DNA from 2 places in the Paenibacillus sp. FSL R7-0333 genome. Region 1 is predicted to be linked to the other one. Evidence: a T-box and tRNA genes for the amino acid it is inferred to sense, from the RefSeq annotation. Region 1 holds a T-box; the other holds one or more tRNA genes.

Evidence for each region. A T-box is a leader RNA that pairs with one kind of tRNA and senses whether it is charged. The one in region 1 lies ahead of MKY86_RS24485 (arginine--tRNA ligase), so its partner is inferred to be a tRNA-Arg.
Region 2: it has a tRNA-Arg gene. The T-box ahead of MKY86_RS24485 (arginine--tRNA ligase) is inferred to sense a tRNA for this amino acid. The anticodon was not compared.

Annotation. Positions count from the first base shown of each region.
Region 1 covers NZ_JBBOBZ010000001.1:5,797,620-5,804,187, forward strand. Annotated here, with positions in the region: gene MKY86_RS24465 (DEAD/DEAH box helicase) at 1-1,629, shown strand, start outside; gene MKY86_RS24470 (exosporium glycoprotein BclB-related protein) at 1,987-3,372, opposite strand; gene MKY86_RS24475 (hypothetical protein) at 3,414-3,773, opposite strand; gene MKY86_RS24480 (hypothetical protein) at 3,978-4,283, shown strand; T-box leader at 4,518-4,739, shown strand; gene MKY86_RS24485 (arginine--tRNA ligase) at 4,794-6,568, shown strand, end outside.
Region 2 covers NZ_JBBOBZ010000001.1:7,573,028-7,579,595, reverse strand. Annotated here, with positions in the region: gene MKY86_RS32770 (sugar-binding transcriptional regulator) at 86-1,138, opposite strand; tRNA gene MKY86_RS32765 (tRNA-Arg) at 1,431-1,505, shown strand; gene clpP (ATP-dependent Clp endopeptidase proteolytic subunit ClpP) at 1,699-2,295, shown strand; gene MKY86_RS32755 (GDSL-type esterase/lipase family protein) at 2,383-3,021, opposite strand; gene MKY86_RS32750 (PdaC/SigV domain-containing protein) at 3,188-4,285, opposite strand; gene MKY86_RS32745 (SIMPL domain-containing protein) at 4,559-5,314, opposite strand; gene MKY86_RS32740 (GNAT family N-acetyltransferase) at 5,409-5,951, opposite strand; gene MKY86_RS32735 (HPr family phosphocarrier protein) at 6,028-6,297, opposite strand; gene whiA (DNA-binding protein WhiA) at 6,395-6,568, opposite strand, start outside.

The DNA.
Region 1 (6,568 bases):
TATCACCGGCTCAAGGACGGAGCCCTGCTCCCGCTGGATACCGCTGAGTTCCAGGAGATTATCGCGCTGATGAACGAGCTGGGCGTCCGCAGCGTGGATATCCGGAGTACCGAGTTCTCCCTGCCGCTGGTCCGCGCCCTTCATCTCCATGCAGGCACCGTCCAGGGGCAGACCATCCAGACCGGACGCTCCTTCAGGCGGCTGCTGGCCAACATGGCGAGTCCCGAGAATCTGGACTTCCCAGTGCCGGAGAGTCTGGCTCCCGTGCTGCGGGATTACCAGCAGTACGGCTTCCAGTGGATGAGGACGCTGGCCCATTACCGCTTCGGCGGGATTCTGGCGGACGATATGGGCCTTGGCAAAACACTGCAGAGCATCACCTTCCTGCTCTCGATGCGGGAAGACATCCGGCAGAGCGGCGTGCCTGCGCTTATTGTGGCGCCGGCCTCCCTGCTCTATAACTGGCTTAACGAGCTGAAGCGCTTTGCCCCGGAGCTTCAGGCGGTCATTGCCGACGGCACCGCCGGTGAACGCAGCCGGGCCCTGCGGAACACGGCCGGGCATGATGTCATCATCACCTCGTACCCGCTGCTGCGCAGAGATGTGGATGAGTATGCCAAGCAGTCGTTCCATACGCTCATTCTGGATGAAGCGCAGATGATTAAGAATCATGAGACCCAGACCGCGCAGGCGGTCAGATTGCTTCAGGCCCGCTACCGCTTTGCGCTGACCGGTACACCGGTGGAGAATGCACTGGAGGACCTGTGGTCGATCTTCAGCGTCGTTTTCCCCGGCCTGTTCCCCGGGAAGAAGGCGTTCCATGACCTTCCCCGGGAGACGGTCGCCAGGCGCGCCCGCCCCTTCCTGCTGCGCCGCCTGAAGAGCGATGTGCTGAAGGAGCTGCCGGACAAAATCGAGTCCCTCCAGGCCTCCGAGCTGCTGCCGGAGCAGAAAAGGCTCTATGTCGCCTACCTGGCCAGATTGCGCAAAGAAGCGCTTAAGCATCTGGACAGCGACAGCTTCGGGAACGGCCGGCTCAAGGTGCTGGCCGGACTGACCCGGCTTCGCCAGCTGTGCTGCCATCCCGCCCTGTTCGTGGACGGATATACCGGAGGCTCCGGCAAATTCGAGCAGCTGCTGGAGATCATCGACGAATGCCGCAGCTCCGGCAAGCGGATGCTGATCTTCTCGCAGTTCACGCAGATGCTCGGTATGATCGGGCGCGAGCTGGCGCTGCTCGGGATTCCGCATTTCTATCTGGATGGACAGACCCCGGCCTCCCAGCGGGTTGAGCTGTGCAGCCGCTTCAATGAAGGCGAGCGCGACCTGTTCCTGATCTCACTGAAGGCGGGCGGCACCGGCCTCAACCTGACCGGCGCCGATACGGTCATTCTCTATGACCTGTGGTGGAACCCTGCGGTCGAACAGCAGGCCGCCGACCGCGCCCACCGGATCGGGCAGAAAAAGATCGTCCAGGTCATCCGCCTGGTCGCCCAGGGTACGGTGGAGGATAAAATGTACGAGCTGCAGCAGAAAAAGAAAAACCTGATTGACGAGGTGATCCAGCCGGGGCAGGAGGCGTTGTCGAGCCTCAGCGAGCATGATATACGTGAGATCTTGTCGATCTGACCTGCCAGTGTCTGTGGCAGGTTGGTACTCATGCCAACGCAGCCTGAGGCTGGTGAATTAATGCATGCTGCTCAACCCTTCCTCAGCTCTGCTGTACTTTGTGCAACAGAACACTTCCAAAATCGTTGAGAAATTGAACCTGCTGTACTTCGTACACTAGAATTTCGGGTCAACGCTGTTTTTGAGCAGAAATCCGGGAATCAAGTGTATGAAGTGCAATAGAATGCTTTTCTGAGCGGAAAAGTACGGTTTCTATTGCACAAAGTGCAATCACCTCGAAAGGCAACAGGGACTCTCCTAAGCGATCACGCTCGGGAGGTCCCTGTTCTTTATATCCTATGGCATACCGCTACTGAATTAGACGATGGTAAGTCCTGCACTGGCATAACCAGGAATAGTTACCGCTGCATCTGTTCCACCTGTATTTGCAGCAGAGAAGACCATCAGCAGACGGGTTCCGGCAGTTACCGGTATTGACAGCCCTGCAGTTAATCCACTGCTGATCGTACCTAGGGTAACAGGACCTGTCAACGCAGGGGCTAACGTGACCAACGCTCCGGTAATAGGGGTGAACGCATTATTCGGAGTAACCGATTGATACAATTGTGCCGTTACAGTCATTGTAGATCCTGTGAGTGCGACTGTATCCGATGTGCTGAAATAAGCTGCCAGCGAAGTTATGGTGCCATCGTGGGGCACAGAGAAGGCAACATTGAGCATTGTGCCCGCCGAACCAGTCAGATCAATGGTTCCGGCTGGCACGCCTGCGACACCTGTCACGGTGTTGCCGAAGCCCACCAGACTGGAGGTATTGTTCACTCCTCCCACGACAGTCGTCATTTCTGCAGGAATCCCGGATGCATAAGGGATAATTGCCCCTGAGCCTGTAGCTCCGGTCATGCCGGTCGGCCCAGTCTCACCTGCTCCTGTCACACCGGTCGGCCCTGTTATTCCTGTCATGCCGGTCTCGCCTGTCGCTCCAGTCTCACCTGCTCCTGTCACACCAGTCGGCCCTGTTATTCCTGTCATACCGGTCTCACCGGTCGCTCCAGTTTCACCAGCACCTGTCACACCTGTCACGCCTGTAGCTCCGGTCATACCGGTCTCACCGGTCGCTCCAGTTTCGCCTGCGCCTGTTACTCCTGTAACTCCGGTCATACCGGTATCACCGACTGCTCCGCCTCCAGCGCCCGTAGCTCCTTTAGCCCCGGTCTCACCCGGATTGCCTGTAGCCCCTGTAGCCCCAGTCAGACCTGTGGCCCCTGTAGCTCCGGTTGCTCCGGTATCTCCGCCGCCAGAACCAGCAGGACCTGTTGCTCCTGCCGGACCTGCTGGACCTGCTGGACCTGTTGCTCCTGCCGGACCGGTGGTTCCGGCAGTGCCGGAACCTTCCCCTAGCAATTCTTCTGAGACCAGGCGGTGAGCAGTAACCAGCGCACCGGTACTGCTCTTGCCCCAGACCGATACCTGGATTGGGTCATCCGCAGTCACAGATGTCACAAATGTAAATTCAAAAGCGTCCAGATCGGCATAATAGGTTTTAGTTACCGACTGATTCGGGTTAACATTATTCGCCTCGCTGACATACAGATTTCTCACTCCGCCGCTCAAATAATAACCTTTAACTGTTATTGTTGAGGCAGTAGTTTCGCTGCGGTTATCAATCCTTACCGTAACCTGGGTAGTTGGTCTCACTCCGTTAACCCTATTATTTTCTATGGGTCCCGTGGATAAAAAGGTCATTGTGTTCAGTCCTCCTGTTTATAATCATTTTTAACGGGAATTTATACTTCCGGGTTTAGTTGCTCATGTGCAACCACACGATGAGCATTCACCAGCTGACCGGATGATGTTTTTCCCCATACTGAAATTCCGATTTCCTCTTCATCTGCTTCTTCAGTCGTAAATACAAATTCATAGGCATCCAGATCGGCAAAATAACTTCTGGTCACCGCTTCATTAGGGGCAACATTAATAAGTTCACTTACATACAGCGTTCTTGTCGTTCCCAGTACATAACCCTGAATGCTGACAGCCGAAGTGACAGCCGTATCCCGCTTCACTATTCTTACTGTTACAGTCTGTGTAGGTCTGACTCCTGAAACGGCATTATTCTCAATAGGTCCTGTTGATAATATCGCCATCCCGCTCCCTCCCTTCTGCCTCTAAACTCAGTCACGGCGATTGAGTTTAATCGCTCGACATATTCATATTCAAGTATTGGTATAACGGTGTGGACACAGGCCTTAGCCTATTCACCAATATCTGCAGAGACGCATATCTTTTACTAAGGAATACCGCCCACGCTGCGCTTCCCCTACGAACGCCGAACGGAAGAAGGGACTCCCATGCCCCCTCCAGGAAAAGGAAAGAAGCCCGCCGCCAAAAAAACACCGTCCAGCTCCAAAACCCAGACACCTAAGGGGCTTGAATTTGCCGTAGCTGCCCTTCTGTTGACCGGCAAGCTGAAAGTAGACTCTATCCAGATGTACACGGACGCGTCGATGTTCGTCAGTCTGGTAGGCAAATATAAAACCTTAAGCGAGCTAAGTAGTGACAACGTCGATAAGCTGGTCAGCTTCCTCGATGACAACAGCAGCCTGACGCTGAACGAGATCATGGCCGCTTTGAAAAAGAAAGCCGAAAACACCTGAACACATACGGAAGTGAAAGTGAGGGAACGGGGCTATGGACAGTTTTGACGGAGAAGGATTTGCCGGCGGACTCCTGCTGGTCATTGTAATTATGCTGCTGATTTATGGTTCAACGGACATCAAGAATCTGACAGGGGCGCCTAGTGACGTGTAATTCTTAACCGGAGGACTCCTGCTGCACAGCAATCTGCTCTTGCTTTCTTTCAGAAATTCGCTATACTGATACAAATCCATATTCAATCGATGACCGGGAGAGTAATGGTCTTATATCTAGTCCCCAGCGAGCCGGGAAAGTGGAAGCCGGTACAGATTAGAACCATGAAGCGCACCCGTGAGATGGACTTCTGAACCTTGTAGTAGGAAGCCCCGGCCGAGGACCGTTAACCTGTAAGGTGGCTGAACCGCAAGGCTCAGCAACAAGAGTGGTACCGCGAGCGCACAAGCCTCGTCTCTTAGGAGATGAAGGCTTTTTTTGTCGTTATTTTATTCAGGAGGTTGTTATTCATGCCAATGCTAAGTGAGCTAATCCAAGAAAGCCTGAAGCAGTCTGTTCACAAAATCGCGCTAACCCTGGGCGTGCCCGCCATCGCTGAAGTAAATGTTGCCCTGGAGCAGCCGGCGAGTGCTGACCACGGGGATTATTCAAGCAATATCGCCATGCAGCTGGCCCGCCACTTGCGCAAAGCTCCGCTTGCCATCGCCGGGCTGATCGTCGCTGAGCTCGAAGCTTCGGGCTCTGTTCACGGACTGGTGCTGAGAACCGAGGTTGCCGGTCCGGGGTTTATTAATATGTATCTGGATTGGCAGGCCTGGGCACGGGCGAAGGGGAATTTCACTCTGCCTCAGCATACAGTAGGGTCGAAGGTGATCGTCGAGCATACCTCCGTCAACCCCAATAAAAGTATGCATATCGGCCACCTGAGAAACTCCTGTATCGGGGACGCGCTGGTGAGAGTACTGCGGGCGACCGGCCATACTGTTGAGGTACACAACTATGTCGATGATCTCGGCAATCAGCTGGCAGATACCGTAGCCGGCCTGCTGAATGTTCCGCTGGTGGGAGCCCATGTCCGGTTCGGAGACTACTGCTGGGACATCTATGCCGAGATTAACAAAACGTACGCGCAGCAGCCGGAAATGGTGCAGAAGCGGACTGAGATTCTTCACGCTCTGGAAGAGGGCCATGGCAACACCGCCTGGATTGGCACACTCGTCGCCGGGCAGATCGTGAGAGAGCATGTAGAGGAGATGCGGGGGTTCGGCATTGACTACGATCTGCTGGTGTGGGAGAGCAACATTCTGAAGGAGGGCTTCTGGGCCTCGGCATTCGAGCTTCTGTCGCAGACGGAGATCTTCGTGCAGGAGACGGAAGGCAAGCTGGCAGGCTGCTGGATTCTGAAGCAACCCGCTGAAGACGCTAGACCAGACACGCTGGAGGAGCATCAGAAGGATAAGGTACTGGTGCGTTCGAACGGAATTCTGACCTATACTGCCAAGGACATCGCCTATCATCTGTGGAAGTTCGGACTGCTGGAGAAGGACTTCAGCTACAGTGAATTTCAGAGCGGGCTGTGGACGACCGGCTTGAGCGGACAGGTTCTGCCTTTTGGACGGGCGGACCAGGTCGTGAACGTCATCGATTACCGGCAGGAATATCCGCAGCAGATGGTCAAGCAGGCGCTCAAGGCACTGGGATTCGGTGCGCAGGCAGACGCGCTGCATCATGTCAGCTATGGGGTGGTCTCGCTGAGTCCCGCTGCTGCGGCCGGGCTGGGCATTGATACCTCCAGCGGCAAAAGCTCCTACGCCATGTCCGGGCGCCAGGGAATTGGCATTAAGGTAACCGAGCTGGTCCGGCTCATGGAAGACATGATTGAATCCACCCGTTCGGACAAAAACGGCCTGTCCAGCCGGCTCATCGCCACCGCTGCCATCCGTTACTACCTGCTGCGCTTCAATCTGGGCACCGAGATTGTGTTCGACTTCAAGCAGGCGATGGAAATCTCCGGAAACACCGGCGTCTACCTGATGTACGCCTATGCCCGGGCGCAGCGCGTGCTTAGTAAGGCCGCTTCGGCGGGTGGCGGGAGCGGTGTCAGCGAGTCCGGCGCTAGCGAGTCTGACGTTGGAGAGTCTGATGTGGGCGAGTTCGACGCTAGCGAGTCTGGCGGTGGCGAGTTCGGCGGTGGCGAGTTCGGCGGTGGCGAGTCCGGCGGTGGCGAGTCCGGCGGTGGCGAGTTCGGCGCTAGCGAGTCTGGCGGTGGCGAGTCCGGCGGTGGCGAGTT
Region 2 (6,568 bases), 1.8 Mb from region 1:
ATTCAAGACAGGCCGTGAGGCTCGTCAAGACAACAATGTTAAGTATAATGCATAAACCCTTTGCGCGCGCCCCATTTAATGGAATCTATAGGGCCTTTTGTAGCTGTGTGTCGATTTCCTTGCCGATTTCAACAGCCGCCGCCTCGTCGATGACGAGAATATCCTCTTGCCCAAACCGCAGCATCGCATGAATGGCCTTCGCCTTGCGTTTGCCACCGGCAATACCGATAACGACTTCCGTACGGATAATGTCTTCCAGGCGCAGCCCCATGGTCCGCATCGTATGAACCACTTCGCCATTTTCATTGAAATAGTATCCGAAGGACTCGGCTACGGCTCCCTCGCTCTGAATCTCTGAGATCGTCCCGGAGTCCAGCTTGCGGCGGTGGGTCATTTCAATGGCGTCGCCTATTCCATGTACAATAATACGCGATCTGCGGATAATTTGTACAATCTCTCCAATATTGGAGTCCTGCGCAAGCGACTCATATGCGTCTCCGCTAAGCAGATCGGGCACATGCAGCAGACGGTAATTGGCGCCAATCCGTTTGGCCATGGTTGAAGCAATGGTGTTGGCCTGTATCTCCATGCTCTCTCCCAGTCCTCCACGCGCCGGAACAACCCAGGCGTTCTTATAGGAAAGGGATAGCGGCGGGGTCAACTGATCGGCCATCTCGGCTAGCGTTGATCCGCCTGTGACGGCAATCGTATCGTCACTCCGCAGTACGCTGAGCAGTGCCTTGGAGCCTGCGCGCCCCAGCTCACGCTTGGTGAACGGCGATGTCTCACAATCGCCAGGTACCACAATTACTTTGGTGAGACCGTACGTTGTACGAATTTTCTCTTCCAGATCATCCAGGCCGAATAGGCTCTTGGCGACCGGCTCCAGCAGGTCAAGCAGTCTGCGACCGGCATCGCTAATGCGCATACCGACGCTCTCGATCTCAATGAGCCCCTGCGATTTCAGAAGATCCGTCTCGGCGCGCAGCACCCGCTCGGTCATATCAAGCGATGCGGCTAACGTCCTGCGCCCAATAATATCGGACAGCATGATCTGATGTAGAATCGTATACCGTCTCTTAAGGGTTTCCATGAGATCAGGCAGAAGCTGCTTTTGGATTTCCAATAGATTACGCATGCTTTCACTCCTGCAACTTCGTCTTTCTCTTATCCCTTGTTCGTGGTCTCAAAATGTCCCGGGTTAACTTTTTAAGTCCCACCCATATTCTACCCAAAACTGACGCCAAGTGCAAGTGTTCCGAGACTATAATTCTCAGCCCGCTTTCATCTTATACATGGGCTTGTCCGGAAGCCCGCTGGCAGGAGGCGCATCTCCGGCTCTATTAATGGAGGCAGAGAAAACTATTTTTGCGCAGGATGCCTAATACGCATTGCTTTTATCCGAGAAATATATTATAATAACTTCTGTTGCGCCCGTGGTCCAATGGATATGACGTAGGCCTCCGAAGCCTGAGATCCAAGTTCGATTCTTGGCGGGCGCGCCATTATTTTCAAGCTTGTACATAATTTAGTGACGATTATATTATATTTAACCAATGAGCCGCTTGAGGGCTCTTTTTTTTGAAAGTAAGTTTGACTTTCTTTGACTTTTTGTTTGAATTTGTTTATCATGTGGTTAATACGGTAACAGTAAAAAATGAACCCATTCGAAGCACCAATTTCAAGGAGGTTTTCCACGTGAGTTATATTCCTATGGTAGTAGAACAGAGCAACCGCGGTGAGCGCGCTTATGACATCTATTCCCGCCTGCTGAAGGACCGCATCATTTTCCTTGGAACGGAGGTTAATGACGTGGTTGCCAATTCCATCATCGCACAAATGCTCTTCCTGGCTGCCGAGGACCCGGATAAGGATATTCACCTGTATGTGAACAGCCCAGGCGGTTCCATCACAGCGGGTATGGCCATCTTCGATACAATGCAATACATTAAGCCGGATGTGTCCACCATCTGTGTAGGTATGGCCGCTTCCATGGGAGCGTTCCTGCTGAATGCCGGCGCCAAGGGCAAGCGCTTCGCCCTGCCGAACAGCGAAATCATGATTCACCAGCCGCTAGGCGGTGCTCAGGGGCAGGCTTCGGATATCGAGATCCGCGCCCGCCGCATCATCAAGCTGCGTGAGAAGCTGAACCGCATCTTGTCCGAGCGTACAGGCCAGCCGCTGGAGAAGATCGAGAAGGATACTGACCGCGACTACTTCATGAGCGCTGCAGACGCTGCTGAATACGGTATCGTAGACAAGGTAATTGAGAAGACTCTGCCCACAGGCGTATAAGTACCTGCTCCAATGAATACACAAAGAGGCTGTAACAGACCGGTCCGGTCCCGTTACAGCCTCTTTCTTATGCCCAGCCATTGCTGCCTACCTTAAGCTCCCGTACCCAAGGGCATCCAGCTTGCCTGCAATTACGCGGTAGCCTCTGCCGTTCGGGTGAATATGGTCCAGGAACAGCAGCCCCCGCTCATTACCGGCAAATTCATGGTATACCGAAGCAAACCCTACGTTATTGCTGCTGTAGCCTGCTGCATAGCGGTTGAACTCGCGCACCCACTCTGTTGCTTCATTCACCTGAGGGTAGGGATTATACAGGCCTACCATCCGGATGATGTAGGGGCTGCGGGAACCTGCTTTGAGCTGTGTCAGGCTGCCCATGATGTCGCTGTAGTTACGCTTGCAGTCCCTAAGCGCCTGCTGCAGTAAGCCCTGGAATTCACCGGGCCGGGGCCCGGCTGCCCGGGCTGCCTTAATCAAGTCGTTGCCGCCAATGGACAGCGTAATGATCTGCGCATCCTTCACCGCCGCCCGGTAGACATTCGAGCTTCTCAGCCGTTGCTTCAGCCCCCCGGTGGTCAGACCGTTGACGCCAAGATTCGCCGGCACCACTGGTGTACCCAGCCTCCCTTCCGCCATCCGGCGGTAGACGGGGACGAAGCCGTTCCCGGGCAGCGCCCCGAAGCCGGTTGTAAGTGAATCCCCGATCGCTGTATAAGCATAGACCATAACCTTCCCCTCCCCGTTATAAGCTGCTTGCCTTCTATAGCTTATGACTATCCGGGTGAAGTGGTAACGGCAGGGCAGGCTGATTAGGCCGTGGATGAAGGGTTTGCATGAAGAATGCCCCTGCGTCTCCCGGAGGAGATGCAAGGGCATCTGGATAATTATTTTATTATTTCAGCGCCGCGAACGGACTGCTTCCATCCGGCAGGAGTTCCTTGAAGCTGAAGTTGAATTCCGGGAAGCCCTCGGCATATGCCGTGTATTCGTATAACTGGAAGAAGAGCACCGCTTTGCCATCTTTCAGATAGAAGTACTTCTCGGTATTCAGTCCATTGAACCCGCCCAGATATCCTCCGTTAGCTTTGATCTCGGTGGCCAGCTTGGCATTGAGCTGTTTCTTGTAATTAGGGTTGGCACCGAACAGATCGCCCAGCAACAGACGTTTCCCGTCTTTGAGCGAGAAGGTGAACGCATTGCGGTAAGTCATCCCATGGGCACCGCCGGTATACCCGTATTGATTGGTGATTAGGCTGAGCACGCCATCCTGGTTATACGTGACCACATAACCGCCTTCGAATTCATAGGGCCGGTCATCCTTTGACCGCTTGGAGATTTGATCTTCAGCATCCTTCGCATAGTTCAGAACGGTCTGCTTAATCGTATCATTGATTGCCTTCTCTGCTTCTGCACTTGCCAGGCCGCTGACCTGCGGATAATCCAGCCGGATAGGCGCATCCTTATGATCCTTCACATAGCTCACTGTTTTGATGGTTACCGCATTCTGCACTTTCTTCATAACATTCAGCCGTCCTGCTGCTGCGCTCCCGTCTACTTTGTAGCCCAAGTAATCGCTAAGCAGCTCAGACGAAACATACAGCCGGTTATTCAGTTGCTTGCCTTCACCGACATAATAATTGTTCACCATAACAGAAATGCCATAATCATTGATCGTCAGCCTTGTCTGAGCAGTTCCTGTCCCGATGGTGTACGTCTTCCCCGCTTTATCATAAGAGAGCGGCATCCCCAGCGCATCGCGCAGGAAGGTTACCGGCACCCATACCTTTCCTTCCTGAAGCAGGCCCGTCTGGGCTGTACTTTTCCCGTTAACCTTCAGCACTACAGATGAGGATTTGGCTTTGACCTGAGCGGCTGCCGGAGCGGCCTCAGTGATGCCTGCATGAATTATTCCTGTTCCTCCCAGCAGGATTCCTGCGGCGAGCATTCCTGCACCCCATTTGCTGATGTATTTCTTAGAGTTCGAATTCATTGTTATTTCCCCTTCCACCTGGTGGTATGATTAGTCATGATGTGTGTTCTTCCGTATCACTGTTCCTATTATAGTAAAAGAACTAGCGGGGGATGTTACAATCCGCTTTACAGTTTCTTAAGGTTTGCCGTGATTATCTAAAGATCCTGTTACCTCAATTTAAACAAATTGAGAGCTTTAGATAGCGGCTGTGTGCATATATATACATTTATATGATTATAAAAAGCGCCTACCCCGCTATAACAGCAGAGCAAGCGCCTCTTACGAAACGTTTTATTTCAATTCATAAGTTACACTCAATTGGGTAATGATCTTAACCTGCCCGGGCTCAACGGAGCTGCCGGCATTGTTATCCATGGACATCTTTTGTAAAGAGGCTGCTTCAGCATAGACCACCGGATGATTCCCGTCATCGCTCTGAATGACAGTGACTACCTGACCCAGTCCGCGTTTGGCTGCTTTGGCGATGGCCGCAGCTTTGACATCTGCATTCTGCATAGCCTTCTCAATAGCCTGTGCTTCAAAGGCGGACGGATCTTCGATCGCAAACCGCACATTGCCGATGTTGTTCGCTCCAGCCGCAGAGGCAGCGTCCAGCAATTGTCCAACCTTTGTCAGATCCCGGTAAGAGACCTCTAGCGTGTGCTGGGCGTTATAGCCTTTTACCTTCTGGCCGTCCTTCTCGCTGTAAGTGTAGTTAGGCTGTACGTTGAACTGGGTGCTCTGAATGTCTTTGTCTGCAATGCCCCAAGTGGTCTTGAACAAAGCGGTCAGCTTGGAGACCTTCGCGGCTGTGCCTTTCTGTGCTTCCTGCGCGGTTTCGGCAGTTGTCGTTACGCCGATGGAGAGATACGCAATATCCGGTTTGATCGACAGCTCGCCTTTGCCTACCACGTTCACCACATTCTTCTGTACTTCGTCGGCGTAAGCCTTTTCAGGACCCTTTAGCACTCCGCTCAACCCCATTCCTCCAATCATCAAGCTAGCTGCCAGCAGAACTGATCCAATCGATTTACCCCATTTTATCATGCTTGCCATCCCCTTTCGATTCGTTTAAGTGTTATTACCCTCTAGACGGGACAGCATGGTAAAAGTTGCATGAGCGATGTACGATATTTATTTTTTATTTGTTCCCCGTCCCGATCCAGAACCGGCGGATGACATTTCCGTCCTCCTCTATATATTCGCTATCCTCGATACCGCCATTCCTGCGGATTGTCCGTTCCGATGCGGTGTTGACGGAGTCACAAACTACGAGTGCCTGCTCGATACCCAGTTCAGCGGACTTCAGGAGAGCCTGCTTCAGAAGCTCACTGGCATAGCCTTGTCTGCGTGCAGAGGGGACGATGCCGTAACCGATATGCCCGCCAGAATGGAGCAACCTTTCGGTCAGCCGGTGCCTGATGTTCACAGCTCCCACTACCCGTTTGTCCGTGGTCACCAGCCAGAAGGTTGAGCTGCTCACCCAGCCGTCCGGTATATCTGTACCACGGGCATACCCGTGAAGAGCCTGAATCATACCGTCAAAGTCAGCGGGGTCCATCTCTGTTACCCAGGGCACAAACGGCTCCCCGCTGGCCTTCCACTCCTCATAAAAGGCTAAATACGGCTCTCTGAGCGCCTCAGCAGGCTCAACTAATGATACTTCACCGTCTTGAATCTGCATCCGCATACCTCTCCTTATCCTCTAAAGCTGATATGAAAAAAAGCCCCTAAGGGCTTTTGGTTAGACCATGTAGCATTTATTGATTCTCGAGCTCTTCCTTGCTTACCAGACTGGTCAAAGCGGTTACAGCCTGTTCCGCGTCTGCACCGTCTGCGCTGATATGAATCTCCGTACCGGAACTGATCGCAAGGCTCATAATGCCCATGATACTCTTGGCGTTCACTTTTTTATCGTCTTTTTCCACGAAAATCTCCGACGAAAACTTATTAGCTTCTTGCACAAACAATGCTGCCGGCCGAGCATGGAGCCCCGTCTTCAACCGAACAACTACCGGGTGCTTTGTCATGAAACGCTTACCCCCTATTTGAGATCTGCCCAAAAATTTCACATTAATTTTATAATATTATATCATTATAACGCATACCGCACTAGAAAAAAAATAATCAGCCGCCGCGGACCTTGTCCGCCAGCTCATCAATTTTGCGCAAACGGTGGTTCACACCCGATTTACTGACCGTCCCGCCCAGCATATCCCCGACTTCCTTGAGGTTAATATCCGGGTGCGCCAGTCTGATCTCGGCAACCTCCCGCAGCTTATCCGGCAGACTTTCCAGACC